One region of the Mesorhizobium sp. W050 genome, then DNA from elsewhere that is predicted to be linked to it. Evidence: predicted binding sites of a transcription regulator. Region 1 holds the regulator's gene; each other region holds the start of a gene.
What was found. The regulator PhoB, encoded in region 1, activates phosphate uptake and scavenging genes when phosphate is short. The targets are predictions, from matches to a motif close to TGTCATNNANCTGTCAT.
Positions count from the first base shown of each region.

Region 2: a site for PhoB is predicted at 2,027-2,043, ahead of ACYG9Y_RS21245 (ceramide glucosyltransferase). Genes of this name have one in related genera too.
Region 3: a site for PhoB is predicted at 3,279-3,295, ahead of ugpB (sn-glycerol-3-phosphate ABC transporter substrate-binding protein UgpB). Genes of this name have one in related genera too.
Region 4: a site for PhoB is predicted at 3,851-3,867, ahead of ACYG9Y_RS26800 (alkaline phosphatase D family protein). Genes of this name have one in related genera too.

Region 1 covers NZ_JBTTIH010000001.1:5,849,761-5,856,953, forward strand. The annotation lists gene pstC (phosphate ABC transporter permease subunit PstC) at 14-1,474, shown strand; gene pstA (phosphate ABC transporter permease PstA) at 1,471-2,787, shown strand; gene pstB (phosphate ABC transporter ATP-binding protein PstB) at 2,805-3,629, shown strand; gene phoU (phosphate signaling complex protein PhoU) at 3,671-4,375, shown strand; gene phoB (phosphate regulon transcriptional regulator PhoB) at 4,392-5,081, shown strand; gene ACYG9Y_RS28345 (ROK family protein) at 5,112-6,347, opposite strand; gene xylF (D-xylose ABC transporter substrate-binding protein) at 6,608-7,193, shown strand, end outside.
Region 2 covers NZ_JBTTIH010000001.1:4,391,752-4,398,944, reverse strand. The annotation lists gene argF (ornithine carbamoyltransferase) at 1-218, shown strand, start outside; gene ACYG9Y_RS21255 (Hsp33 family molecular chaperone) at 312-1,343, shown strand; gene apaG (Co2+/Mg2+ efflux protein ApaG) at 1,529-1,921, opposite strand; gene ACYG9Y_RS21245 (ceramide glucosyltransferase) at 2,144-3,295, shown strand; gene ACYG9Y_RS21240 (O-succinylhomoserine sulfhydrylase) at 3,307-4,497, opposite strand; SAM riboswitch at 4,555-4,632, opposite strand; gene ACYG9Y_RS21235 (2'-deoxycytidine 5'-triphosphate deaminase) at 4,773-5,867, shown strand; gene ACYG9Y_RS21230 (ABC transporter substrate-binding protein) at 5,969-6,739, shown strand; gene araD1 (AraD1 family protein) at 6,914-7,193, opposite strand, start outside.
Region 3 covers NZ_JBTTIH010000001.1:5,969,295-5,976,487, forward strand. The annotation lists gene tlpA (thiol:disulfide interchange protein TlpA) at 1-439, shown strand, start outside; gene ACYG9Y_RS28930 (bifunctional diguanylate cyclase/phosphodiesterase) at 436-2,883, opposite strand; gene ugpB (sn-glycerol-3-phosphate ABC transporter substrate-binding protein UgpB) at 3,358-4,668, shown strand; gene ugpA (sn-glycerol-3-phosphate ABC transporter permease UgpA) at 4,739-5,623, shown strand; gene ugpE (sn-glycerol-3-phosphate ABC transporter permease UgpE) at 5,633-6,481, shown strand; gene ACYG9Y_RS28950 (sn-glycerol-3-phosphate import ATP-binding protein UgpC) at 6,489-7,193, shown strand, end outside.
Region 4 covers NZ_JBTTIH010000001.1:5,537,423-5,544,615, forward strand. The annotation lists gene ppa (inorganic diphosphatase) at 96-629, shown strand; gene ACYG9Y_RS26785 (hypothetical protein) at 849-1,445, opposite strand; gene ACYG9Y_RS26790 (TetR/AcrR family transcriptional regulator) at 1,701-2,318, opposite strand; gene ACYG9Y_RS26795 (MFS transporter) at 2,392-3,675, shown strand; gene ACYG9Y_RS26800 (alkaline phosphatase D family protein) at 3,939-5,513, shown strand; gene ACYG9Y_RS26805 (hypothetical protein) at 5,561-5,839, opposite strand; gene typA (translational GTPase TypA) at 6,037-7,193, shown strand, end outside.

The DNA of each region.
Region 1 (7,193 bases):
CCTGGGGTGGGTTATGTCGTCCTTGCTCGTACTCGCCATAATCATCGTCATAGGCGTGGTCGCTTTTGTGGTCGGCCGCCAGCGCGCCGCGGCGCAGGATGCCGGCAAGGTCAAGCCGCATTCGCGCGCGCATTATCATGGCTGGTGGGCCTTTCTGCTCGCGGTCCTGCCTGCCGTCCTTTTGCTCGCCGTCTGGGATATCGGCTCTTCCTTCTATCTCGACCGGCATATCCATGCCGCTTTGCCCGAGCGCACCGCCGACACAAAGGTCGCCAGCGAAGCGCTCGACGCCAGCCTGGTGAAGAGCCTGGCCAAGGGCTTGCGCCGGCTCGATGGCGATACCGCACTTCCCGCTACTTTCGCCGAATTGCAGCCGCTGCTCGCCGCCAAGGGCGTGGCACTGGCCAGCGACACACAGGACTACATGATCCCGATCGCGGTCGAGGCGAACCAGGTCCAGGACCGGCTCGGCCTGTTCGGCGCCGTGCTGACCTTCGCGCTGTCGGTCGCCGGCGCCTTCTATGCGCTGAGGCAGATCGCGCCGCGCGCCAGGGCGCGCAACAATGTCGAGAAGCTGATGCTGTGGGGGCTGCTTGCGGCCTCGACCATCGCCATCCTGACCACGGTCGGCATCGTGCTGTCGATGCTGTTCCAGACGATCACCTTCTTCGAAAGCGTATCACCGATGAGCTTCTTCTTCGGCACGGTGTGGGATCCGCGTTTCGCCGCCGCCGGTTCCGGCGGCAGCCAGGGTCAGTTCGGCCTGATCCCGCTACTCGCCGGCACGCTCTACATCGCCGCCGTCGCGCTTCTGGTCGCAGTGCCGGTAGGGCTGATGTCGGCGGTCTACATGTCCGAATACGCCTCGCGCAGCGTCCGGTCGGTGGTCAAGCCCGCGCTTGAACTGCTGGCCGGCATCCCGACCATCGTCTACGGCATCTTCGCCGTGGTCACGCTCGGACCGTTCCTGCGCGACCTCTCAGCAGCCCTCACCGGCGGCTCTCCCTTCATCCAGGGCCAGAGCATCTTCACCGCCGGCCTGGTGATGGGCGTCATGCTGATCCCGGTCGTGTCCTCTTTGTCCGACGACATCATCACCGCGGTGCCGCGCGCAATGCGTGACGGCTCGCTCGGCCTCGGTGCCACGCGCTCCGAGACGATCAAGCGGGTGATCCTGCCGGCGGCACTGCCCGGCATCGTCGGCGCCATCCTGTTGACGGCGTCGCGCGCCATCGGCGAGACGATGATCGTCGTGCTGGCGGCGGGCGTCGCGGCCAATCTGACGGCCAACCCGTTCGAGGCGATGACGACCATCACCGTCAAGATCGTCAACCAGCTGACCGGCGATCTCGAGTTCAACTCGCCGCAGACGCTGGTCGCCTTCGCGCTCGGCCTGACGCTGTTCGCGCTGACGCTGGTGATGAACATCGTCGCCCTCTACATCGTGCGCAAGTACCGGGAGCAGTACGAATGACCGACATCCCCCTGGACACGATGGCGGGTGCCGTCGCGCGTCCGCGCCGCGACATCGGGCTGAAGGCGCGCTACGCCGCCGAACGCCGGTTCCGCATCTATGGCGTGATTGCGATCTCGGTGGGCCTGGCGTTCCTGGCCATCATGTTGATCACCATCGTCTCGAAAGGCTACACCGCCTTCTGGCAGACGACGGTGACGCTGCCGGTCACCTTCGACGAGAAGGTGATCGATCCCTCCGGCAAGCGCGCGACCGACCCTACCGTGCTGATCAAGGCGAACTATCCCAAGCTCGCCGAAAACGCGCTGGTGGCCAAGCTCGGCATCGATCCGGCCAACAAGCCGATGATGCTGAAGCTCAAGGGCTTCCTGTCGGAAGGCGCCCGCGTCCAGCTGCGCGACATCGTCTCCGCCGATCCGTCGGTGATCGGCACGACGCGTGACGTCGACATCCTGGCCGCCGCCAATCTCGACTCGGCCTTCAAGGGCCAGATCGACCTCGGCGTCGATGAAGCGCGCCGCAAGGTGTCCGACCAGCAGATCGACTGGATGAACAAGCTCAAAGCCGAAGGCGCGATGGCCGAGCATTTCAACACCGGCCTGTTCAGCTATGGCGCCTCCAGCCGGCCCGAGACGTCGGGCATGGGCGTGGCCATCATCGGTTCGTTCTACATGATGGTGATCGTGCTTTTGCTGGCGCTGCCGATCGGCGTCGCCGCCTCGATCTATCTCGAGGAGTTCGCCAAGAAGAACCGCTTTACGGACCTGATCGAAGTCAACATCAACAATCTCGCGGCGGTGCCGTCGATCGTCTTCGGTCTGCTTGGCCTTGCCGTGTTCATCAACTTCCTCGGCATGCCGCGCTCGGCTTCCTTCGTCGGCGGCCTGGTGCTGACCTTGATGACGCTGCCGACCATCATCATCGCGACGCGCGCCGCCCTTGCCGCGGTGCCGCCGTCGATCCGCTCGGCAGCGCTCGGGCTCGGCGCCTCCAAGATGCAGATGGTGTTCCACCACATCCTGCCGCTTGCCGCCCCAGGCATCCTTACCGGCACCATCATCGGCCTGGCGCGTGCGCTCGGCGAGACAGCACCGCTGCTCTTGATCGGCATGGTCGCTTTCGTCGCCGATTATCCGACGACGCCTTTCGATCCGGCGACCGCGCTGCCGGTGCAGATCTACATGTGGGCAAACGAGGCTGAGCGCGCTTTTGTCGAGCGCATGTCCGGCGCCATCATCATCCTGCTCGTCTTCCTCATGGCCATGAACATCACCGCGATCGTGCTTCGGCGCCGGTTCGAGCGGCGCTGGTAGAAAAAAGGCAATTTGGTATGAACATCATGACCGAACAGTCCCTTGAGAATGCAGTGGGCGACAAAATGAACGCCAAGTCGAACGAAGTCATCAAGATGCGCGGCGACAAGGTCGGCGTCTTCTACGGCGAGAAGCAGGCGTTGTTCGACGTCAATCTCGACGTCCGCCAGAACCAGGTGACGGCGCTGATCGGCCCGTCCGGCTGCGGCAAGTCGACCTTCCTGCGCTGCCTCAACCGCATGAACGACACCATCGATTCGGCGCGGGTGACCGGCAAGATCACGCTCGATGAAGACGACATCTACGACAAGAACATCGATGTCGTCGAACTGCGCGCCCGCGTCGGCATGGTGTTCCAGAAACCCAACCCGTTCCCGAAGTCGATCTACGAGAACGTCGCCTACGGCCCGCGCATCCATGGGCTGGCCAAGCGCAAGTCCGACATGGACCAGATCGTCGAGCAGAGCCTGAAGAAGGCTGCGATCTGGAACGAGGTCAAGGACCGCCTGCAGGAGCCCGGCACCGGCCTGTCCGGCGGCCAGCAGCAGCGCCTGTGCATCGCGCGCGCCATCGCCGTGTCGCCGGAGGTGATCCTGATGGACGAGCCCTGCTCGGCGCTCGATCCGATCGCCACCGCCCGTGTCGAGGAGCTGATCGACGAACTGCGCCAGAACTACACGATCGTCATCGTCACCCACTCGATGCAGCAGGCGGCGCGCGTGTCGCAGCGCACGGCGATGTTCCATCTCGGCTATCTCGTCGAGGAGGGCGCCACCGACAAGATGTTCACCAACCCCGACGACAAGCGCACCCAGGACTACATTACCGGCCGCTTCGGCTGAGCCGTCCGGCGGGTGAATTTTCAGGCACGAGGACCAAGATCATGGGTGAACATACCGTCGCCTCCTTCGATGAAGAGCTCGGGCAGATCAGCAAGCTGATACGCGACATGGGCGATCTGGCCGGCTCGATGGTCAGCGGCTCGACCAAGGCGCTGCTCAATTCGGACAATGCGCTGGCACAGCGTGTCGTGTCCGACGACGCCATCATGGATGCGCGCCAGCGCGAACTGGACGACCGCGCCATCACGCTGATCGCCAAGCGTCAGCCGATGGCCAACGATCTGCGCGCCGTGGTCGGCTCGATCCGCATGGCGGGCGACCTCGAGCGCATCGGCGACCTCGCCAAGAACATCGCCAAACGCGTCGGCACCGTGGGCTTGAGCGTCACGCCGCGCGACCTCTCGCACTCCATCGACGCCATGGCGCAGCTGGTGCTGATCCAGGTGCAAGGCGTCGTCGAGGAATATGCCGCCACCGATGCGGCAGCGCTTGCAAAACTCAGGAATGACGACGAGCGCATCGACGTCAAATACACGTCCGTGTTTCGTGAGCTCTTGACCTACATGATGGAAGACCCTCGCAACATCACCGCCTGCACGCATCTCTTGTTCTGCGCCAAGAATCTTGAGCGCATCGGCGATCATGTCACCAACATCGCCGAAAATGCGTATTATGTGCTGACCGGCCAGCAACTGCCCGCCAATCGTCCGAAGCAGGACGAGACGGCGATGGCCATGCCGGCCTGATGAGGGTGAACTGCCGATGATCGCGCCACGCATCATGGTCGTGGAGGACGAGGAGCCGCTAGGCGTGCTCCTCCGCTACAACCTCGAATCCGAAGGCTATCACGTCGAGGTGGTGACACGCGGCGACGAGGCCGAGATCCGCCTGCAGGAAAACGTGCCCGATCTCCTGGTGCTCGACTGGATGGTGCCCGCTGTTTCCGGCATCGAGCTCTGCCGGCGGCTTAGAGTGCGGCCCGAAACCGAGCGGCTGCCGATCATCATGCTGACCGCGCGCAGTGAGGAAAGCGATCGCGTGCGCGGCCTGTCCACCGGTGCCGACGACTATCTGGTCAAGCCATTCTCGACGCCGGAGTTCATGGCGCGCGTGAAGGCGCTGCTGCGCCGGGCCAAGCCGGAAGTGCTGTCCAGCGTGCTCAAGGTCGGCGACATCGTGCTCGACCGCGAGTCGCACCGTGTCTACCGCAAGAAGAGCGAGATCAGGCTCGGACCGACCGAGTTCCGGCTGCTCGAATTCATGATGCGCCATCCCGGCCGCGTGTTCTCGCGCAGCCAGCTGCTCGACAATGTCTGGGGCGAGACGATCTACATCGACGAGCGAACCGTCGACGTCCATGTCGGGCGCTTACGCAAAGCGGTCAACAACGGCCGCATGCCGGATGTCATCCGTACCATTCGCGGCGCCGGCTACGCGATCAGGGAAGACTAGGATGCTGCGCGTCGCGCCGTTGCCGGCCATTCAGGCGACATGCTTGCCGGATTTGGCCTGAATGCCCGGCGCGAAAATCTCCTGATCGACGAAGCCGAGCGCGCGCATGGCACAGCCTTCGCGGATCAGCGGCAGCTCGTTGGGCTCGGTGTCGAAGGAGATCGACTTCGAGTGCTGGCCGCCGGCGGTCTGGGCGATCGCTTCGCGCAATGCCGGCTCGATCAGGTCGAAGGCGGCGGCGCTGACGCCAACCATGGCGACAGGCGCCGGGTCGATCAGCGCAAACAGGCTGCCGAGGCCGAAGCCGAGCGCCTCACCGGCCTTGCGATAGGCTTCGCGCTCCGGGCCATCGGTTTCGCGGGCGCGCGCGGCGAGTGCGCGCATATCAGCGTCGCCGATATCGACCGGCTCGGCATCTTCGCTCATCATTTTGGCGCTGCGCCAGATGGCGTAGTTTCCGGCATAGGCCTCGACGCAGCCGCGCCGCCCGCAGCGGCAGAGCGCGCCGCCCGGACGGTGGATCATGTGGCCGAACTCGCCGCCCGAGGAATGGGTGCCGGTGAACAGTTCGCCTTTCAGCACCAGCCCCATGCCGATGCCGTGCGACAAGAGGATCGCGATGAAATTGTCGCGGTAGCGCTCGGGCTGGCGCCATTGCAGGGCCACCGCCATCATATTGCAGTCGTTCTCCATGGTGGCAGGAATGCCGAATTCCGCTTCCAACATGTCGGCGAAGGCAATGTCGGTCAGTGGCGTGATTGGCGACCACAGCATGGCCCGCGCCTGCGAATCGGTGATGCCCTGGATGCCCATGGCAATGCGGGCGATGCTCTGGACATCGAGGTCCGGGTCCGCGAGACGCCGCCCGACGATTGCTACGCATTCGCCGATCAGCTCGTCGCGCGGCATGGTCAGCGTGTCGAGCCGGCGCTGTTCTTCCGCGACCACCTGGCCGGCATAGTCGGTGACGGTGACGGAGAGGAAGTTCAGCGACAGCACCACGGTCATGACCGCCGCCGCTTCCGGGTTGAGGCCAAGGCCGACCTGCGGCCGGCCGCGTTTCAGCGAGCCGGTCTCGCCAGGCTTGCCTTCAATCAGGATGCCTTCTTGAATTAGATCAGACGAGATTGCCGATATCGTCGAATGGCTGAGGCCGGTGGTCGCCGCAATCTCGGTCCGCGACGGCTGGCCGGCCCGGCGCACGGCCGAAATCACCATCGCACGGTTGCGACGGCGCAGATCGTCGTGGCGGATCCCAACCGACATTTGTTTTCCTCCCGGCCTCCTCGCGCCTCATGATAGTGTTCGACGGCACCAGCCAAATATTGGCAGACGCCGGCAGCCCTGTCATTGTTTATTGCGGAGCTCGAAAAAATTCGGCAACGCCATCAGAATCCATCAGAATCGATGTTGACAGCGCCTTATCATTGAACCAGTATTTTTTCGAGGCTCGAAAAAATAGGGCCTCCGTGTGCCGGCCCTCGGGCCAGTTTTGTCGCGCCGCACCCGGCGCAGGGAGGATTATGATGAACAGATTTGCAGCCGCCATGCTGGCGGGTGTCGCCATGTCGCTGGCGCTGATGTCGGTCGCGCAGGCGAAGGACAAGGTCATCGGCGTGTCGTGGTCGAACTTCCAGGAAGAGCGCTGGAAGACCGACGAGGCGGCGATGAAAACGGCGATCGAAGCCGCCGGCGACAAGTACATTTCGGCCGACGCGCAGTCCAATCCCGGCAAGCAGCTGACCGACGTCGAAAGCCTGATCTCGCAGGGCGCCAACTCGCTGATCATCCTGGCGCAGGACGCCTCGGCCATCGGCCCGGCGGTGCAGAAGGCGCTGGACGAAGGCATTCCGGTCGTCGGCTATGATCGCCTGATCGAGAACAAGGACGTCTTCTACCTGACCTTCGACAACAAGGAAGTCGGCCGCATGCAGGCCCGCGAAGTGTTCAAGGCGAAGCCCGAAGGCAACTATGTCTTCATCAAGGGCTCGGGCTCGGATCCGAATGCCGATTTCCTGTTCTCGGGCTCGATGGAAGTGCTCAAGGAAGCCATCGACTCGGGCAAGATCAAGAATGTCGGCGAGGCCTATACCGATGGCTGGCTGCCGGCCA
Region 2 (7,193 bases), 1.5 Mb from region 1:
ATGTCTTCTCGCCCTATCAGGTCAATGCGGCGCTGATGGCGAGGGCCAAGCCCGACGCCCTGTTCATGCACTGCCTGCCGGCGCATCGCGGCGAGGAAGTCACCGACGAGGTCATCGACGGTCCGCATTCGGTGGTCTTCGACGAAGCCGAGAACCGGCTCCACGCCCAGAAGGCGGTTTTGGCCTGGTGTCTGGGCGCTTGTTCTCCAGGCGCTTGATCTCCAAGCGCTTGATCCGGGGCGGCGCGATGCCTATTTGCGCCGCATCACGCAAATCAAGCGCGTTTGGACGCATGCACCCCTCCGGGCCGCATGGCCGCGCCCTGGAGCTTTGTAATGTTGGAAACGCATCAAGTGACTGAACATCACCCCAAACTCGGCGAGTTCGGCTATGCCGGCGACGATCATGTCGTGCCCTTCGAGGTCGGCCCGCTCGACGTGCGCGGCCGCACCGTGCAGCTCGGGCCGATGCTCGACGCCATCCTCAACCGTCATGACTATCCCGAGCCGGTCGCCCGCCTGCTGGCGGAAGCCTGTGTGCTGACGGTGCTGCTCGGCACTTCGCTCAAATTTGAAGGCAAGTTCATCCTGCAGACCCGCACCGACGGGCCTGTCGACATGCTGGTCGCGGATTTCTCCACGCCCTCGGCATTGCGCGCCTATGCGCGCTTCGATGCCGACCGGCTGGAGGCCCTGGTGGCCGCAGGCCAGACCTCGCAGCAGACGCTGCTGGGCAGCGGCGTTTTGGCGCTGACCATCGACCAGGGCGCGCACACGCAGCGCTATCAGGGCATCGTCCAGCTCGACGGCGAGACGCTGGAAGACGCCGCGCGCACCTATTTCCGCCAGTCGGAGCAGATCCCGACCGACCTCAGGCTGTCGGTGGCCAAGCTGCTGACGCCCGGCCCCGGCGGTGCGCGCGAGCAGTGGCGCGCCGGCGGTATCCTGGCGCAGTTCCTGCCGCAGTCGCCCGAGCGCATGCGCGTGCCCGACATTTCGGGAGGCGACGGCGATCCGCGCGACGTGATGAACGAGCCGGCCGACAATTCTTGGCGCGAGCTGGTGGCGCTGCTCGGCACCATCGAGCCGACCGAGCTGATCGACCCGACCATCGGCGCCGAGCGGCTGCTCTACAGGCTGTTCCACGAACATGGCGTGCGCGTCTTCGGCGGCGTGCCGGTCGCCGACCAGTGCTCCTGCTCAAGGGACAAGATACGCGGCATCCTCGAGGGGTTTTCCGCGCAGGAGATCAAGGACAGCACCGAAGATGGCGGCATCCACGTCGCCTGCGAGTTCTGCTCGAAGCAGTACGACTTCGACCCGGCGGAATTCGCAGCTCAGTGAAGTCTTTTCCTTCTCCCCGTTCACGGGGAGAAGGTGCCCGAAGGGCGGATGAGGGGCAGCGCGAACTTTGGTGAATGGCCGCGCATAGCCAGGTCATGTGCGTGGAAGATAACCTCATGAGTCTGGCGCTGCCCCTCATTGCCCTGCCGGGCATTTCTCCCCGTATAGTGACGGGGAGAAAACCCCTAATTCACCGTCCGTCGGGTCCCCGGCAGATCCAGCGAAAACGCGGGAATAGCGACGTCGAACGTCTCGCCCTTTTTGTTGCGCATGGTGTAGTGGCCGACCATGAAGCCGGAGGGCGTCGAGAGCGGGCAGCCTGACGTGTATTGATAGCTGTCGCCGGGATTGAGCTCAGGCTGGTCGCCGACCACGCCGGCGCCGCGCACTTCCTCGACCCGGCCGCTGCCGTCGGTGATGTGCCAGTAACGCGACATAAGCTGCACGAAATCGTCCGACTGGTTGTCGATCGTGACCTGGTAGCCCCAGACATAACGGTTCTCCGCCGGGTCCGAGCGGTCCTCCAGGTAGAACGGTCTGACCTGCACTTCGATGTTGCGCGTGACGGCGCGATACATGGGCTGCTCCGGTTGCGCAGCAGGGAACATTTGTCGCGCCATGCGGTTTGATACGCGCAGAGCGGCATGTCCTGCCAGCCTCAAAGCGCAGGTGCCGACAAACAATGTCATTTAAGTGACACATGACAATGTTGGTGTGCGCAAACCTTGCCGGCGACTCAAGGCCCATCTGTCGACTGACAAAGCAGCCGCGAGCGGCCTTTCCGGAGTGACCAGATCTCGATGGAACCAGCTCTCACAGCCGCCTTCGCTTCCTCCGCTTTGCTTCTTTCCAATCTCGCCAGCATCCTGCTTGCATCGTCGAAGCTGAAAGCGCGCCGTCTCATCCCTCCGCCGTCCAACGAGCAGCCACCGGTCTCGATCGTCGTGCCGTCGCGCGGCGTGGAGCCGTTCACACAAGAGACGCTGCAGCGAGCTTTCTCGCTCGACTGGCCGCGCTACGAACTGATCTTCTGCGTCGCTCACGCCGACGATCCCGTCGTCAAACTGATAAACAGGGCGATCGTCCTGTTTCCCAACGTGCCGGCCCGGCTGCTGATCGGCGACGACCGCGTCAGCAGCAACCCGAAGCTCAACAACTGCGTCAAGGGCTGGGAAGCGGCGCACTACCATTGGGTGATTCTCGCGGATTCCAACGTGCTGATGCCTAGGGATTACGTCCAGCACATGATGGCGGCCTGGCGGACCAATACCGGGCTTATCTGCTCGACGCCGATCGGCTCTCGGCCGGATGGCTTTTGGGCCGAGGTCGAATGCGCGTTCCTCAACACGCTGCAGGCGCGCTGGCAATATGCCGGCGAGGCGCTCGGTCTCGGCTTTGCCCAGGGCAAGAGCATGCTGTGGAACAAGCCGATGCTCGATACCAGTGGCGGTATCCGCGCGCTGGCCGCCGAGATCGCCGAGGATGCTGCTGCAACCAAGCTGGTCAACGGACTGGGCCTGCGCGTCAATCTCGTTGCCTCGCCTTTCGAGCAACCACTGGGGCAGCGCCGACTTCCCGACATCTGGTCGCGTCAGGCGCGCTGGGCGCGGTTGCGCCGCGTCACCTTCCCGCTGTTTTTCGCACCCGAGATCCTGACCGGCGTCGCCGTGCCGTTGGCGTTGGCGCTGGTGGCGGCCGCAAGTGCCGGCATCAGCCTGCCGGCCACGGTGTTGGCCGTGCTGACGGCGGCCTACATTCCCGAATGCGCGCTGGCCGCGGCCAAGGGCTGGCATCTGTCGCTGCGCATGGTCCCGGCGATGATGGTCCGCGACATGATGCTTCCCGCCATCTGGGCGCGCGGCTGGCTGAGCGGCGCCGTCGACTGGCGCGGCAACACCATGACCATCGGCACCAAGACGGCCGAACTGGAAGAGGTTTCGTCGGGAGCGTGACGCCTCGCGGCCTACCCGGCTGCCTTCAGCGCCTGCGCAACGTCCTCCAGCAGATCGTCCGTATCCTCAAGACCGACCGACAGCCTGAGCGTTCCCGGCCCGATGCCAAGCTCGGCGCGAGCTTCGTCGCTGAGGTTCTTGTGCGTGGTGGTCGCCGGATGGGTGATCAGGCTCTTGGCGTCGCCGAGATTGTTGGAGATCAGCACGATGTCGAGCGCGTTCTGCAAGGCGAAGGCCGCCTGCTTGCCGCCCTTGACGTCGACGCAGATCAGCGTCGATCCGCCCGTCATCTGCTTCTTGACGATGTCGGCCTGCGGGTGGTCGGCGCGGCCGGGATAGATGACGCGGGCGATTTCCGGCCGTCCTGCCAGGAAATCCGCGATCTTGGCCGCGCTTTCCGTCTGCTGGCGCACCCGAACCGGCAGCGTCTCCAGGCCCTTGAGCAGCGTCCAGGCGTTGAACGGCGACAGGCTCGGGCCGGTGTGGCGGAAATAGTCGTGCAAATTCTCGTCGATCCATTTCTTGTCCGACAGGATGATGCCGCCGAGACAGCGTCCCTGGCCGTCAATGTGCTTGGTCGCGGAGTAGACGACGATATGGGCGCCGAGCTGCAAGGGCTTCTGCTGCAAGGGCGTGGCAAAGACATTGTCGACGATCAGCCTGGCGCCGATCGAGGTGGCGAGCGCCGCCACCGCTGCGATGTCGACCACTTCCAGCGTCGGATTGGTCGGGCTTTCCAGGAAGAACAGTTTCGTGTTCGGCCGCACCGCCTTTTCCCAGTTGGCGATGTCGGTGCCGTCGACCAGCGTTGCCTCGATGCCGTATTTCGGCGCCAGCGTCTCCACCACCCAGCGGCAGGAGCCGAACAGCGCGCGCGCCGCAACGATATGGTCGCCGGCCTTGGCGCTGCACAGGAGCGCTGCCGTCACCGCCGCCATGCCGGACGCCGTGGCGCGCGCATCTTCGGCACCCTCCAGCGCGCACATGCGCTTTTCGAACATGTCGACGGTAGGGTTGGCATAGCGCGAATAGATGAAGCCCGGCTCCTCGCCCTTGAAACGGGCCTCGGCAGCCTGCGCCGTCTCGTAGACATAGCCTTGGGTGAGGTACATCGCTTCGGACGTCTCGCCGAACTGGGAACGCAGCGTTCCCCCGTGCACGAGTGCGGTCTGAGGTTTCCAGTTACGCTTCTTGGTGCTCATCGCTTTTGTTCCAGACACAAAAAAACCGGCCGCGAAAGTCGCAACCGGTCCATATGGCCTTGCGGCCCGACGGTCCTTTAGCGACTTGTTTAACGTGGCTGCAAGCCGACCGGCCAAATCACCACGGGATAACGACTCTTTAGACCTCACCTGCGCTTGCGTCAATTGCCGGCTTCATTAAGAGGTTTGTACCAGGCAGGTTCCGCAATAATATCCAGCGGTTTTGCGGCAAGAACCTGCCACAAAGAGACCGACCTTGGAGCGGAGCCAGCCTTTTGCGGCAGACAGGCATTCTTCCCGATCAGGACATTTCCGCGCTGTTTCAGTCCGGCGCGCTGGAGTCGCCGCGCGCGCTCGATGTCGACCAGGTGCAGCCGGCGAGCCTCGATCTGAGGCTCGGCGACAAGGCTTTTCGCGTGCGCGCCTCCTTCCTGCCGGGTCCCGATCATCTGGTGGCCGACAAGCTTCACCGGCTGAAATTGCATGAGTTCAGTCTCGCCGAGGGCGCGGTGCTGGAAACCGGCTGCGTCTACATCGTGCCGCTGCTCGAAAGCCTGGCGCTGCCCGCAAACGTGTCGGCCTCGGCCAACCCGAAGAGCTCGACAGGCCGGCTCGACATCTTCACCCGGGTGATGACCGATCGCGGCCATGAGTTCGACAAGATCGCCGCCGGCTATCACGGGCCGCTTTATCTTGAAGTCAGTCCGCGCACCTTCCCGATCGTCGTACGCGCCGGATCGAGACTGTCGCAGATCCGCTTTCGCACCGGCAACGCGCTGTTGTCGGAGGCAGAGCTGAACGAATTGCACCGCGCCGAGATGCTGGTGGCGACCGAGCCGCCCAACATTTCCGGCGGCGGCATTGCGCTGTCGATCGATCTTGACGGCGACCAGAACGGCCTGGTCGGCTATCGCGGCAAGCATCACACCGGCTTGGTCGATGTCGACAAGCGCGCCGCCCAGGATGCCGTCGATTTCTGGGAGCCGCTCTATAAGAGCGGCGCCGGCGAACTGGTGCTCGACCCGGACGAGTTCTACATCCTGGTCAGCCGCGAAGCCGTGCACGTGCCGCCGCTCTACGCCGCCGAGATGACGCCCTTCGATCCGCTGGTTGGCGAATTCCGTGTTCACTATGCCGGCTTCTTCGATCCGGGCTTCGGCCATTCGGCCTCAGGCGGCACCGGCAGCCGGGCGGTGCTCGAAGTGCGCAGCCACGAAGTGCCGTTCATCCTCGACCACGGCCAGATCGTCGGCCGGCTGGTCTACGAACACATGCTGAAGCGGCCGCAGGCGCTTTACGGCACCGATCTCGGCTCGAACTACCAGGCGCAAGGCCTCAAGCTCTCCAAGCATTTCCGCCCCGCCGGCTGAACCTTCGATCACCGTCAGGCAAAATACTTGCCTGCGCTGCCTCACCATGCTTGGCTGCCTTTCGGAGGCCGGCAAGAGAACGGCGCGCAAGGGGAACCAAAATGCAGATTTCAAGATGGATCATATCGGCAGCGAGCGCTGCCATGCTGGTGATATCGGCCGGCTCGCTGGCTGAGGCGCAGGAGAAATTGAAGATCGGCACCGAGGGCGCTTATCCGCCCTTCAACACCATCACCGCGGACGGCAAGATCGAGGGCTTCGACATCGACATTGCCAATGCGCTGTGTGCGCAGATGAAGGTCGAGTGCGAGATCGTCACCCAGGACTGGGACGGCATCATCCCGGCGCTGCAGGCGAAAAAGTTCGACGCCATCATCGCCTCGATGAGCATCACCGAGGAGCGCAAGAAACAGGTCGCCTTCACCAACAAATACTACACGACGCCGCTGGCGCTGGTGGCGCCGAAGGACAGCGATCTCACTACCACCGAACCGGCAGCCCTTGCCGGCAAGACGGTGGGCGCGCAGGCCTCGACCACTCAGGCCGACTATGCGCAGGACGCCTACGGCAAGGCCGGCGCCGAGGCGAAACTCTACCCCACCCAGGAAGAGGCGATCACCGACCTGCAGAACGGCCGTCTCGACGCCGTCATCTCCGACAAGTTCGTGCTGATGGACTGGCTGAAGAAGGCGAGCGAAGGCTGCTGCAAGCTTGTCGGCGACGTCAAGGGCACCGAGACGCAAGCCGGCATCGCTGTCCGCCTGGAAGACACGGCGCTGCGCGACAAGCTGAATGCGGCGATAGACGCCATCGTCGCCGACGGCACTTACAAGAAGATCCAGGCCAAGTATTTCGATTTCGATATTTATTGAGGTTGGAACTGCCAAATCTCCCCCTTGAGGGGGAGATGGCCGGCAGGCCAGAGGGGGTCGCTGCGCGTAGAATGCCAGCGCCTCTCAGCCGCGGAAGACTTTAGCGCTCCACGCGCAACGACCCCCTCTGTCGCCTTCGGCGACATCTCCCCCTCAAGGAGGGAGATTACGCTCTCAAAGCGCCTTCACCGCCACCTTCACCGGCTGCTCAATCTCCAGCGGGTTGCGCAGCGGCAGGCCGAAATCCCCGGCCTCGATCTCGAACACGTCGCCGGCCTGAGTCTTGATGCCGTCGGCAAAGGACAGCGTCGCCGTGCCGAACATGTGCACATGCACGTCGCCCGGCTGGCGGAAGGCCGAATATTTGAAGTGGTGATGTTCGAGATTGGCGATTGTGTGCGACATGTTCGCTTCGCCCGACAGGAACGGCTTTTCCCACAGCAAATTGCTGTCG
Region 3 (7,193 bases), 120 kb from region 1:
GCCGCAATCGCTGAAAAGCCTCGCCTTCAACGGCCCAGACGGCAAGCCGATGACGATCGCCGATCATGTCGGCAAGACCGTGCTGCTCAACTTGTGGGCGACGTGGTGCGCGCCCTGCCGCGCCGAAATGCCGGCGCTCGATACGCTGCAGAAGGAAAAGGGCAGCGATGCCTTCGAAGTGGTCGCGGTCAATGTCGATGCCGGCGACGATGTGAAGCCGAAGAAGTTCCTCGCCGATATCGGCATCGGGTCGCTCGGCTACTACCGCGATTCGACGCTGGCGCTGTTCAACGACGTCAAGACGCGCGGCTTGGCGCTAGGCCTCCCCGTCACCATGCTGATCGATGGCGAAGGCTGCCTGGTCGCGCATATGAACGGACCGGCGGAATGGTCGGGACCGGATGCCAAGCGCCTGGTCGAGGCCGCACTCGCCCCTTAGGATGAGCGCAGGGCCGCCGCCGGCGGCAGCATCAAGATGCTGCCGCCGCGTTGTTTGACGCTGGCGTCCTCTTGTGCCGCCGGCGCCGCGACGCCGGTCAGTTCGCTGAACGCCTCGATCGGGCTCGGCCGGCCTAGATAGTAGCCCTGGCCGATCTCGCAGGCCTCGGCGTCGAGGAATTTCAGCTCGCCCAGCGTCTCGACGCCCTCGGCCAAAACCGGCAGGCCGAGACCGCGGCCAAGCCCCAGAACGGCGCGCACGATGGCTGCCACCTGGCCGTTGCTGTCGACTGATTTGATGAATGAGCCGTCGATCTTGATCTTGTCGAAGGGGAAGGCGCGGAGATTGGACAGCGAGGAGTAGCCGGTTCCGAAATCGTCCATCGCCACACGCACGCCAAGCGCCTTCACCTGGCGCAAGGTCGCCAGCGCGCGCGGCATGTCCTTGACCAGCGCCGTTTCGGTGATCTCGAGTTCGAGCCTGCCGGGCGTCAGGCCGGAGCCGAGCAGGACTTCATGCACCTTGCGGCTGAAATTCGGATTGTGGAGCTGCACCGCCGAGACATTGACCGCGACGGTGAGAGGGTTCTTCCAGCGCGCAGCCTCGGCGCAGGCCGTCGCCAGCACCCATTCGCCGATCTGGATGATGACGCCGCTGTCTTCGGCCACCGGGATGAAGGTCGCCGGCGACACGTCGCCGCGCTGCGGATGGCGCCAGCGGATCAGCGCTTCGAACCCGACCATCCGCCCGCTGCTGATCTCCTTTTGTGGCTGGTAGACGAGGCGAAACTCATCGCGCGCCATGGCCTGGCGCAGTTCGTGCTCCATCACGCGCCGGTCTCGCGCCTCGGCGCCCATCGAGGCCTCGAAGTAACGGTAGGTGTCCTTGCCCTCGGCCTTGGCGCGGTAGAGCGCGGTGTCGGCGTGGCTGACCAGGAGTGTCGGCTCATCGGCGTCGAGCGGATAAAGTGCAATGCCGATGCTGGCCGACACCAGCCCGCCACCGACCGACAGCCGGTTTTCCTCGCGCATGGCCGCCAGCACCGCCTCGGCGATGCGGCCGGCCGCCTGCGGATCGGGAAGGTTCGGAGCGATGATGGCGAACTCGTCGCCGCCGAGACGCGCCAGCATCTGTCCGTGGCGGAGCACGGCGGAGGCGCATAGCGCCACCTTCTGCAGCATGGCATCGCCGGCGCCGTGCCCGAACAGGTCGTTCACTTCCTTGAAGCGGTCGAGGTCTAGCAGCAGCAGCGCAAGATGCCCGCCCTTGCCGCCGCGGTCCATTGCGGCAATTTCGGCCTCGAGCCGGCCGGAGAAACTGCGGCGGTTGGGGAGCCCGGTCAGCGGGTCGAAATGGGCGAGGCGCAGTATCTCCTGCTCGGCCTTCCGGCGTTCGCGGATGTCGCGCACGGCGACCACGCTGTGCCGCTTGCCGCAATAGTCGATGCTCCTGGCGATAAGTTCGACGGGGATGGTGGCGCCGTCATGGGCTCTGAGCTCCGCTTCCTGTGCCTGTCCGCTGCAGTCGGACATGCCGGCCGCGGTGCGTTCGCCGAAGAGATCGCCAAGCAGCATCGCGTTCAGCACTTCCGGCGCCATGCCGGTTAGCGCGGCGATGCTGTCATTGGCGCTGACGATGCGGGCGCCGTCGCAGACGATCAGCCCCTCGACGGCGGCGTTGGCGAGGCCGTGCATGCGCTCTGCCTCGAGCTTGTGACGCCGGAAACGCAGGTCGATCCACAATGCTGCGGCTGAAAGCACCAGGATAGCCATGCTGACTGCAGCGGCGGCGAAGGCCTGCGACACCGGTTCAACCGTGAACTGCGATATCTGGATGGAGGAGTCCGGGAAGATCGACACCGCGCCCATGGCGATGAAGTGCAGGCTGCAGATCGCCAGCGTCAACAGGATGGCGGCGGCGATTGTGGCCTGCATGGACGGCCGTCGCAACACGACCAGCAGCGCCAGCGCGGCGAGGGTGACGCCTGTCAGCACCGAGACGCCGACCAGCAGCGGGTTCCAGACGATGCGCCCTTCGACCTCGAAGGCGGCCATGCCGATATAGTGCATGGCGGCGATACCAGCGCCGAGGACCGCGCCGCCGACCAGAGGGTAGTCGATGCCCCGGCGCAAGGTGGCGATCCACATGCCCGCGGCGGTCAGGGCGACGGAACCGGCGAGCGAAAGCGCCGACATTTCCGCATTGTAGGCGTTGGGGATTCCGGGAGAAAAGGCAAGCATTGCGATGAAATGCGTCGCCCAGATGCCGAAGCCGGTGGAAGTGGCTGCTATCATCAGCCAGGTATAGCGGTTGCGCTCGCTCGAGCGGTCGACATGGCGAAGCAGGTTGACCGCCGAGAAGGAAGAAATACCGCAAATGAGCGCTGCCAGTGCGACCAGTCTCAGATCGTGCTCATGCACGATACAATTATAGACCGTCAGCATCTCGCCCCACCTGCTCTCCCACAGCAATCAAGCCGTCCACTTGATTAGTATGTCGCGCTTGACGAAGAATCGGTTATGCGAACTACAACTACAGCGGGTTTTTCGGGTTGTACCTTGCGGCGATCCTGTCTCATTCCAGACAGGGTCACAGCAGCGCTTGGCGCGATGCCGCTCTACCGATCTCGATCTGGCCGAGCGCCGGTATGGCGGCCGCATGGTACAGGTGCGTGGCGCTGTCACGGGGGCCCTTCATGCATCGCCGGCGGTCGGCGATCGTCGCAGGCCCACCGCGCCCATGTATCGCTGAGCCGGCTTGGCATTTCTCTCTGTCCTCGTTGCAGAGCGAGGGGGCGCGAAGTTAGCCGGGTATGAAATTCACGAAACAGCAACAAATCCGTTGTCCGATTGTCATCAGCGACACATATTGCGTTCGCGGGAGCGCCCCTTTCGCCAATGACAAACGGGAGATGAAACATGAAGTTGTTCGGCTTTGCGGCCGGTGTTGCCGCCACCTTGACCCTGCTTTCCACCACCTCCGCCTTCACCGCCACCCAGATCAGTTGGTGGCATGCAATGACCGGCGCCAATGCCGAGGTGGTCGACAAGATCGCCAAGGATTTCAATGCCAGCCAGAGCGACTATGAAATTCTCCCTGTTTTCAAGGGCACCTATCCCGAAACGCTGAATGCCGGCATCGCTGCCTTTCGTGCGGGGCAAGCGCCCGACATCATCCAGGTGTTCGACGTGGGTACCGGCGTCATGATGGCCGCCGAAGGTGCGATCAAGCCGGTGGCCGATGTGCTGACCAGCGCCGGCGTGACCTTCGACAAGAGCCAGTATTTGCCCGGCATCGTCGGCTACTATTCGAAGCCGGACGGGACCATGCTGTCCTTCCCCTATAATTCCTCGTCGCCCATCCTCTACTACAACAAGGATATCTTCCAGAAGGCCGGGCTTGATGTGAACAATCCGCCAAAGACCTGGAACGAGGTGTGGGAAGCCGCCAAGAAGATCAAGGCGAGCGGCGCCGCTTCCTGCGGCTATACCTCGACCTGGTTGACCTGGATCCACCTTGAGGCCTTCGCTGCCTGGAATGACGTTTCCTATGGCACCAACCAGAACGGACTTGCCGGAACCGACGTCGAGCTCAAGATCAATGCGCCGATCTTCGTCAATCATTTCCAGGCGCTCGCCGACCTGGCCAAGGACGGCACCTTCAAATATGGCGGCCGTACATCCGAAGCCAAGCAGATCTTTCTTGCCGGAGAATGCGGCATCTTCACCGAATCGTCGGGGGGTCTCGGTGACATCGTCAAGTCGGGCATGAACTACGGCATCGGCCAGCTTCCCTATGATAGTGACGCCAAGGGCGCGCCCCAGAACACCACGCCGGGCGGCGCCAGCCTGTGGGTGTTCGGCAACAAATCGGACGAGGAATACAAGGGCGTCGCGGCGTTCTTCTCCTACCTGTCCAAGACCGAAGTGCAGGAGTATCTGCATCAGAAGTCGGGTTATCTGCCGGTGACGCTCGCTGCCTATGAGGCGACCAAGAAGTCCGGCTTCTATGACAAGAACCCGGGCCGTGAGACGCCGATCCTGCAGATGCTGGGCAAGGCGCCGACCGAGAACTCGAAGGGCGTGCGCCTCGTCAACCTGCCGCAGGTGCGCGACATCGAGAATGAGGAGTTCGAGAAGATGCTGGCCGGCCAGCAGACTGCGCAGCAGGCGCTCGACAACGCGGTCGCACGCGGCAACAAGGCGATTCAGGAAGCGATCGGAAACTGAAGCGATTGTCAGTTGAACCTCGTCCACGCGGACCCGCGTGGACGATTTCCTGAATAGTGAGGGAATCACCCTGTCTCCACGCGTCGTCTTTCCCAACAAGACCCTGCCTTACCTGCTGGTGGCGCCGCAACTCGCCATTACGCTGATCTTTTTCTACTGGCCGACCGGGCAGGCGCTCTACCAGTCGATGCTTAGGGAAGACCCGTTCGGGCTGAAGAGCAAGTTCGTCGGGCTCGCCAATTTTCGCAAGGTGCTGGCCGACCCGGCCTACCTCAACTCGATCAAAGTTACGCTGGTGTTCTCTCTGGCGACCGCGATGGTCGCCATGGGTGTGGCCCTGTTGCTTGCCGTCATGGCCGAGAAGGTGGTGCGCGGCAAAGGCCTTTATCGCACGCTGCTGATCTGGCCGTATGCGGTGGCGCCGGCGATTGCCGGCATGTTGTGGCTGTTTCTGTTCAACCCCTCGATCGGTTCGCTGGCCTACGCCTTGAGAGGTCTCGGCATCGCCTGGGATCCCTTGCTTAACGGAAACCAAGCCATGATCCTGCTGGTATCTGCGGCTGCCTGGAAGCAGATCAGCTACAATTTCCTGTTCTTCGTCGCCGGGCTGCAGGCGGTGCCGAAGACGTTGATAGAGGCGGCGGCCATGGACGGCGCCGGGGAGACGAAGCGCTTCTGGACCATCGTCTTCCCGCTGCTCGCACCGACGACCTTCTTCCTGCTGGTCGTCAACACTGTCTATGCGCTGTTCGACACTTTCGGTATCGTTCATGCCGTCACCGGCGGCGGGCCAGGCAAGGCCACCGAGACGCTGGTCTACAAGGTCTACAATGACGGTTTCGTCAATTTGATCCTCGGCGATTCGGCCGCGCAGTCGGTCATCCTGATGGTCATCGTCATCTCACTCACGGCCATCCAGTTCCGCTATGTGGAACGCAAAGTCCACTACGGTTGAGCGCGAGCGATGATTGGTCAGTCCCCGCTTCGCGCCCTCATCGCCCACGCCGTGCTCATCCTGGGCATCCTGATCGTCGCTTTCCCGATCTACTACACCTTCGTTGCCTCCACGCAGACGCTGCAGACCATCCTCAAGCCGCCATTGCCTCTTTTGCCCGGCGACCAGGTCTGGAACAATTACAGCGAGGCGCTGTTCGGCGGTGTCGGCCGCATCGGCGGCGTCAGTGTCGGCCGATTGCTGCTCAACACCACGATCATGGCGCTCGGCATCGCGGTGGGGAAGATTTTCATCTCGATCCTTTCGGCCTATGCGATCGTGTTCTTCCGTTTTCCGCTTCGGATGGTCTTCTTCTGGCTGATCTTCATCACGCTGATGCTTCCCGTCGAGGTGCGCATCCTGCCGACCTACAAGGTGATGGTCGATCTCGGCATGATCGACACCTATGCCGGCCTGATCATTCCGCTGATCGCCTCGGCCACCGCCACGCTTCTGTTTCGCCAGTTCTTCATGACCATCCCAGGTGAGTTGGTGGAAGCGGCGCGTGTCGACGGCGCCGGACCATGGCGCTTCTTTTTCGACATCCTGCTGCCGCTGTCGCGCACCAACATCGCGGCGCTGTTCGTCATCCTCTTCATTTATGGCTGGACGCAGTACCTGTGGCCGCTGCTCGTCACCAACAGCAATGACATGAACACCATCGTCATCGCACTCAGAAAGATGGTCTCCTTCGCCGATGCCGATACCCAATGGCATCTGGTCATGGTCACCGCGATGATGGCCATACTGCCGCCGATCCTGATCGTGGTGCTGATGCAACGCTGGTTCGTGCGCGGACTGGTCGATACCGAAAAGTGAGAAGCTGATGGCGACCATCGATCTGAAGGATGTGAAGAAAGTCTATCCCGGCGGCGTCGAGGCGGTGAGGGGTGTCTCGATCGCCATACCCGACAAGGAGCTTTGCGTGCTGGTTGGGCCGTCCGGCTGCGGCAAGTCCACGCTGCTGCGGATGATCGCCGGGCTTGAGACCATTTCTTCCGGCACCGTCGCCATCGACGGCAAGATCGTCAACACGATCGGTCCGACCGAGCGCGACATCGCCATGGTGTTCCAGAACTATGCGCTCTATCCACATATGAAGGTCTACGACAACATGGCCTACGGGTTGCGCAACCGGGGTACTCCCAAGGACGAGATCGACAGCAGGGTTCGCTCGACCGCCAAGGTGCTGGAGCTCACGGCGCTGCTCGACCGGCGCCCGCGCGAGCTTTCCGGCGGCCAGCGCCAGCGCGTGGCCATGGGTCGCGCAATCGTGCGCAATCCAAAAGTCTTCCTGTTCGACGAACCGCTTTCCAACCTCGACGCCAAACTGCGCGGCCAGATGCGGGTCGAAATCAAGAATTTGCAGCGCTCGCTCGGTGTCACCTCGGTCTACGTCACCCACGACCAGCTTGAGGCGATGACGCTGGCCGATATTCTCGTCGTCATGAATGGCGGGTTGGTCGAGCAGACGGGCGCGCCGCTCGACATCTACGAGAAGCCGGCATCGACCTTCGTCGCCTCCTTCATC
Region 4 (7,193 bases), 310 kb from region 1:
CGTGCGCTTCCGTTAGCGCTTCGCACCAATCGCCGCATTGCACCATGCCGCGCCGCCCGCTATCGATCTTGGACATCGAGAGAGGGATTTAAGCCATGCGAATCGAAGCCATTGCCATCGGAAAGAACCCGCCCGAGGACATCAACGTCATCATCGAGGTGCCGATCGGCGGCGAGCCGATCAAGTACGAGATGGACAAGGAGGCCGGCACGCTGTTCGTCGACCGTTTCCTGCATACGTCGATGCGCTACCCCGGCAATTACGGTTTCGTGCCGCACACGCTGTCGGGCGACGGCGACCCGATCGACGTGCTGGTCTGCAACACGCGCGCGCTGGTGCCGGGCTGCGTCATCAATGTGCGGCCGATCGGCGTGCTGGTGATGGAAGACAATGCCGGCCAGGACGAGAAGGTCATTGCCGTGCCCTCGCCGAAGCTGACGCTGCGCTACGAAAACGTCACCGAATACACGCAGCTGCCCGAGATCACCCGCGACCAGGTCCAGCACTTCTTCGAGCACTACAAGGATCTCGAGCCCGGCAAATGGGTCAAGATCGAAGGCTGGCACGATTCGAAATACGCCAAGAAGATGATCGTCGACGCGATCGCACGGGCGAAGGCGGCGAAGTAGCGCCGAGAGAGGCCTGCGTCTCGTTCAAGTAAGCGGCAAACGCCAGCGCGAGGCACCCCCCTCTGGCCTGCCGGCCATCTCCCCCTCAAGGGGGGAGTCGCAACGGCTTTCGTCAATTTTCAGCGCCGAAAGAAAAGCGCCGCCAGCGAAGCTGCCAATCTCCCCCCTTGAGGGGGAGATGCCCGGCAGGGCAGAGGGGGGTGCCTTGCACCCACGTGACTAGTTATCCACCCGACCAAACGCCGGCACGTTGCCGATGACGGTGTGCTTGTCCTTGCCACAGGCGAAACTCTTCGCCTTTTCGTCGGCCAACTTGCGCGCCTGGTCATTGGCCTGCGGGTTGCCGGTGGCCAGCACGAGGCCGATGGTGCAGCCGTCGCGGGCTTCCATCTGGGCGACCTTGGCGACGAGCAGCACTTCGGTCGGCTTGTTCTCGTCCTCGGGATTGCTGATCGAGCGGCGGTGGATGACGGCAAAGGGAACGGCAACGTCGCCCTTGGTCTCGATGCGCCACTCGACCTTGGCGCCGGACGAGTTGAAGCCGGAAAAGCTCTCCCAGACCGAGGTCATGTCGCCGCCGGGCGGAAATCCGTAGAACAGCGATTCACGGGCGTCGTCATAGGCGATCAGCACGGGATAGCCACGATAGCCGGAGCAGGCGAGTTCGGCCCAGTCGCCATCGCCTTCCTCGGCCTGCGCATAGGTCACGCAATCCTTTTGCGAGTCGAGGTCGGTGTAGACGCTGGATATGCCATCGGCATGGGCTGCCTGGCAGAGGGCGGCGAGGGCGAATGGAACAAGCAGCAGGGTTCGCATGCGGACTTTTCCCTTGAGGTTGGCCCCAGCCTATCGCCAAATTTGCGGCCGGCCTAGCGTGCCAATCTCAACGTTGGCGCCGCCCAAATCGCCCTGCCGGGCAATTCTCCCCCTGAACGGGAGAAAGTGGCCGGCTGCGCCGCTGGCGACAACCTTGCAACGCTGGCAATTGGCGAAATCGTGATGAGAGCGTTCCTCGCCCCATTTCCGGGAAAGGATGCCGGCAGGTGAGGGGCGGCGCCAACGTTCGAAATGTTATTTCTTCAAGCTCGCCTCGATCAGCAGGTCGGCGTTGCGGGCGACCGCTGCCGCCGGGCCTCCGAGGCCGAAGAGCTGGCCGCTGATATAGGCGCCTTCGATCAACAGCAGCAGGCCGTCGCCGAGCGTGTCAGGGTCTTTAGCGCCCATCGCTGCGGCCATCGCGCGCAGGCGGTGGCGCAACTCCTGCTTGTTGGCCTCGCTGACGACGCGCGCCGGATGGCCATGTTCGGGATATTCCACCGCCGCGTTGGTCATGCCGCAGCCGCGATAGTCCGGCCTTTGCGTGCGCTTGCCGACGCGAGTCAGGAAAGCCCTGAGCTGTGCCCGCGGGTCGCCGGGATGGGCAGCCACGGCTTCGTCGAAACGCTCCCAATACTCACGGTCATATTGCCTGAGATAGGAAGCGGCGAGCTCGTCCTTGGAGGGAAAGCTGCGGTAGAGGCTGGGCTTGGTGACGCCGGCGCGCTTGACGATCTCGTCGACGCCGATCGCCCGGATGCCGCGGCGGTAGAACAGGTCGTACGCCACGTCGAGGATTTTCTTGGCAGCCTTGGGCGGTGCGGCTGCATGACCGTCCTTGATGGTCAGTTCAATATTTTTGTCCGTTGGCATGGTATGACTCGATTGACGTGTTACCGATCGGTACGTATACATGTCCTCACCCTGCAACGTACCGGTCAGTAACATGATAGCTCAATCCCGTCCCTTTGGCCAGCGCTACGCTTTCGTCGTGGTTGGCGTCATCTTCCTCTGCTTGTTGATCGCGGCCGGGCTTCGTTCCGCACCCTCGGTGATGATGCTGCCGTTGGATAAAAGCTTCGGCTGGGGGCGCGATACGGTTTCGATTGCCGCCGCGATCGGCATCTTCCTTTACGGCCTGACCGGGCCGTTTGCCGCCGCATTGATGGAGCGTATCGGCTTGCGCCGCACGCTGCTTGCCTCGCTTGTGATCATGTCGGGCTCGACCGCGCTCAGCCTGCTGATGACCGAGCCATGGCATCTGTTCCTCACCTGGGGCGTGTTTTCAGGTATCGGCTCCGGCGCGGTCGCCACCGTGCTCGGCGCCACCATCGTCAACCGCTGGTTCAAGACCAATCGCGGCTTGGTGATGGGGCTGATGTCGGCCTCCAGCGCCACCGGCCTCTTGGTGTTCCTGCCGCTGCTGGCATCGCTCGCCCAGTCGGGCGGCTGGCAGCCCGTCGCTACCGCCGTCTCGATCGCCACCGCCTGTCTTCTGCCGCTGGTCTGGCTGTTGGTTCCGGAGCGTCCCGCTTCGATCGGCATGGTGCGCTATGGCGCCGGGACCGATGACGTGCCGCCGGTATCGCCGGCATCGCAAGGCAATTTCCTGGCGCATACGCTGAACACGCTACGCCGCGCTGCCGGCACCCGCGTCTTCTGGTATCTGTTCGCCACCTTCTTCATCTGCGGCTTCACCACCAACGGGCTGGTCGGCACGCATCTGATCTCTTTCTGCGGCGACATGGGCATCCCCGAGGTACAGGCCGCGGGCCTGCTGTCGCTAATGGGCATTTTCGACCTGATCGGGACGACGCTCTCGGGCTGGCTCACCGACCGTTTCGACCCGCGCAAGCTGCTCGGCGTCTACTACGGCATTCGCGGCCTGGCGCTGATCTATCTGCCCTATTCCGGCTTCTCGGCGACCAGCCTGATCATCTTCGCCGTGCTCTACGGTCTCGACTGGATCGCCACCGTGCCGCCGACGCTCAGGCTCGCCAACGAGGCCTTCGGTGACCGCAGCGGCCCGATCGTGTTCGGCTGGATCGTAGCCGGCCACCAGGTCGGCGCCGCCACCGCCGCCGCCTTCGGCGGCACCATGCGCGAACTGCAGGGCAATTACGAACTGGCTTTCCTGATCGCCGGCATGACGGCGATCGTGGCTGCGTGTCTGTCGCTGCTGATCAATACGAGCAGGCCGGCTTTCGATCCGGAGCCGCAAGCGGCGTAAGGCGCGGTACTAATCTCCCCCCTCAGGGGGGAGATGGCCGCGAAGCGGCCAGAGGGGGTCCGTGCGACCGGACTCAGCCTCTTGCGCATAGGAGGTCGGCGCTCCAAGCGAGGCGACCCCCTTCTGTCGCCTTCGGCGACATCTCCCCCCTCAAGGGCGGAGATCACCTGTCGGTTGTTATCAAAGTTTCATCTTCCCGAGATGTGGCTGAAACATTGAAGCTGGAGCTTGCTGGCACCGTTCGAAGCCATCAGGAGACAGCCATGAACAAGATCTCGTTGACCCGCCGCGCTTTCGTCACCTCTGCCAGCGCCGCCGGTCTGCTCGGCGCATCGGGGCTCGCTTTGCCCTATTATTCGCGCGCCAGCCAGCGCCCGGCCTTCACCCATGGCGTCCAGTCCGGCGATGTCGATGCCTCGAGCGGCATGGTGTGGACGCGCACCGACCGGCCTTCGCGCGTCATGTTCGAAGTGTCGTCGACGGAAAACTTCGCCAATGCGACGCGGCTGGCGCCGCTCGATACCTCGCCGGCCAGCGACTTCACGGTCAAGCGCCTGCTTACCGACCTCGCCTCCGACCAGGATATCTTCTACCGGATGACTGCCGCCGACCTGTCGGATATCAACGCCGTTTCCGAACCGATCGTCGGCCGTTTCCGCACAGCACCCGCCTCGAAGCGCGACATAAAATTCGCCTGGTCGGGCGACACGGCCGGCCAGGGCTGGGGAATCGATGAGACCGGCATGAAAACCTACGCCACCATCGCCAGGCACACGCCGGATTTCTTCCTGCATTCCGGCGACACCATCTATGCCGATGGCGCCATGAAGGACGAGGTAGACCTGCCTGGCGGCGGCAAGTGGAAAAACGTCGTCCTGATCGACGGCAAGCGCAAGGTGGCCGAGACGCTGGATGAGTACCGCGACCAGTGGAAATACAACATGATGGACAAAAACGTTCTGGCCTTGAGCGCCATCTGCCCGACCTTCTACCAGTGGGACGATCACGAGGTGCTGAACAACTGGTCGGATTCGAAGAATCTCGGCGCCGACAGCCGCTACACCGAAAAATCCATCCATGTGCTCGCGGCGCGTGCGGCGCGCGCCTTCCATGAGATGACGACGATCCGCTACGAGCCGTCCGAGCCCGGCCGCGTCTACCGCAAGATCGCGCATGGGCCGCTGCTCGACGTGTTCTTCCTCGACATGCGCTCCTATCGCGGCCCGAACGGCCCCGACATGCAGGAGGACATGACGCCGCAGTCACGCATGCTGGGCGAACAGCAGACGAAATGGCTGAAGCGCGAGCTGACGAATTCCAGGGCGACCTGGAAGATCATTGCCGCCGACATGCCGCTCGGCCTCGTCGTCTGGGACGACGGCGCCAAGAAGGTCGGCGCGGAAGCCATCAGCAATGGCGACAATGGCCTGCCCAAAGGCCGCGAGCTCGAGATCGCCGACCTGTTGCGCTACATCAAGACTGCCGGCATCACCAACACGGTCTGGTTGACCGCCGATGTCCACTACACGGCGGCGCACTATTACAACCCCGACAAGGCGCGGTTCCAGGATTTCAATCCTTTCTGGGAATTCGTCTCGGGCCCGATCCACGCCGGTACCTTCGGTCCCAATGATTTCGACATGACCTTCGGCCCGGAGCTGAAATTCATCAAGGCGCCGACCACCGAACAGGGCCAGAACCTGCCACCCTCGGCCGGCCTGCAGTTCTTTGGCCTGGTGGACATTTCAGGGGCGACAGAGCAGCTGACCGTGCGGCTGATGGATCGCGACGACATCGAGCTTTACAAGGTGACGCTCGATCCGGTGCGGTCGGCGTAAGCCTTTGGGTCGGTGCGAAGGATCGCTATGCCTGGAATGGGCAACTGTCAGTCCGGGTAGCAAACCGTCGGAATCTTCGGCCACACCGCGCTGTCGCAGCCTGCAACCTGCTGCCTCTGCTTGAAAGAGGCGCTGACCGGGCCGGTGACCACGGGGTCGACGCCATCAGGGGCGTCGGCAAACATCTGCTCGGCCGTCCGGTCGGACGACGAAGCCGGATTGGCTTCCTTCACCGTGGCGGCCGATTGAGCGGCATTGGCCGCCAGCACGGCAGCGAATGCGACCGAAGCGATGAGGGGCCAAAATCGGTTGAGTTTGTCGGTCATGAATTTCGAACTACCCGGGCCCAGAAAGGTTCCCGCCTTGGTTAACAAAACCATCTCACACCGAGATGCTTAAGATTTGATGAGTATTTGGTGGTGCGCCTCCTCTTTCGCAATTGCGAAAAACCCTGTATGAGCCGCGCAACCGAAAGAGGCGGCGCCTTTTGGCCTGCTGCCTGCAACGCTCCCGAGACCACAAAATGAAAATTCGTAATATCGCGATCATCGCGCACGTCGACCATGGAAAAACCACCCTCGTCGACCAATTGCTGCGGCAATCCGGTTCCTTCCGCGACAATCAGCGCGTCGCCGAGCGCGCCATGGATTCCAACGACCTCGAAAAGGAACGCGGCATCACCATCCTGGCCAAGGCGACCTCGGTCGACTGGAAGGACACCCGCATTAACATCGTCGACACACCCGGCCACGCCGATTTCGGCGGTGAGGTCGAGCGCATCCTGTCGATGGTGGATTCGGCGATCGTGCTGGTCGACGCCGCCGAAGGCCCCATGCCGCAGACCAAGTTCGTCGTCGGCAAGGCGCTCAAGGTCGGCCTGAAGCCGATCGTCGTCATCAACAAGATCGACCGTCCGGACGCCCGCCACGTCGAGGTGGTCAACGAGGTGTTCGACCTGTTTGCAGCGCTTGACGCGACCGACGAGCAGCTCGACTTCCCGATCCTCTACGGTTCTGGCCGCGATGGCTGGGTCTCGGAAAATCCGGAAGGCCCGAAGGACCAGGGCCTGGCGCCGCTGTTCGACCTCGTCATCAAGCATGTGCCGGAGCCGACCGTTCATCCCGGCCCGTTCCGCATGATCGGCACCATCCTGGAAGCCAATCCATTCCTCGGCCGCATCATTACCGGCCGCATCGAGAGCGGCACGCTGAAGTCCAACCAGGCGGTCAAGGTGCTCCACCATGACGGCACCCAGATCGAAACCGGGCGCATCTCCAAGATCCTCGCGTTCCGTGGCCTCGAGCGCCAACCGATCGAAGAGGCGCAGGCGGGTGACATCGTCGCCATTGCCGGCCTGTCCAAAGGCACCGTCGCCGACACGTTCTGCGACCTGGCGGTGACCGAGGCGTTGCATGCGCAACCGATCGATCCGCCGACCGTGACCATGTCTTTCCTGGTCAACGATTCGCCGCTCGCCGGCACTGAAGGCGACAAGGTGACCAGCCGCGTCATCCGCGACCGCCTGCTGCGCGAAGCCGAAGGCAATGTCGCGCTCAAGATCGAGGAATCGCCTGACAAGGATTCGTTTTTCGTTTCCGGCCGTGGCGAATTGCAGCTGGCCGTGCTGATCGAGACGATGCGCCGCGAAGGCTTTGAAATCGCCGTGTCGCGTCCGCGCGT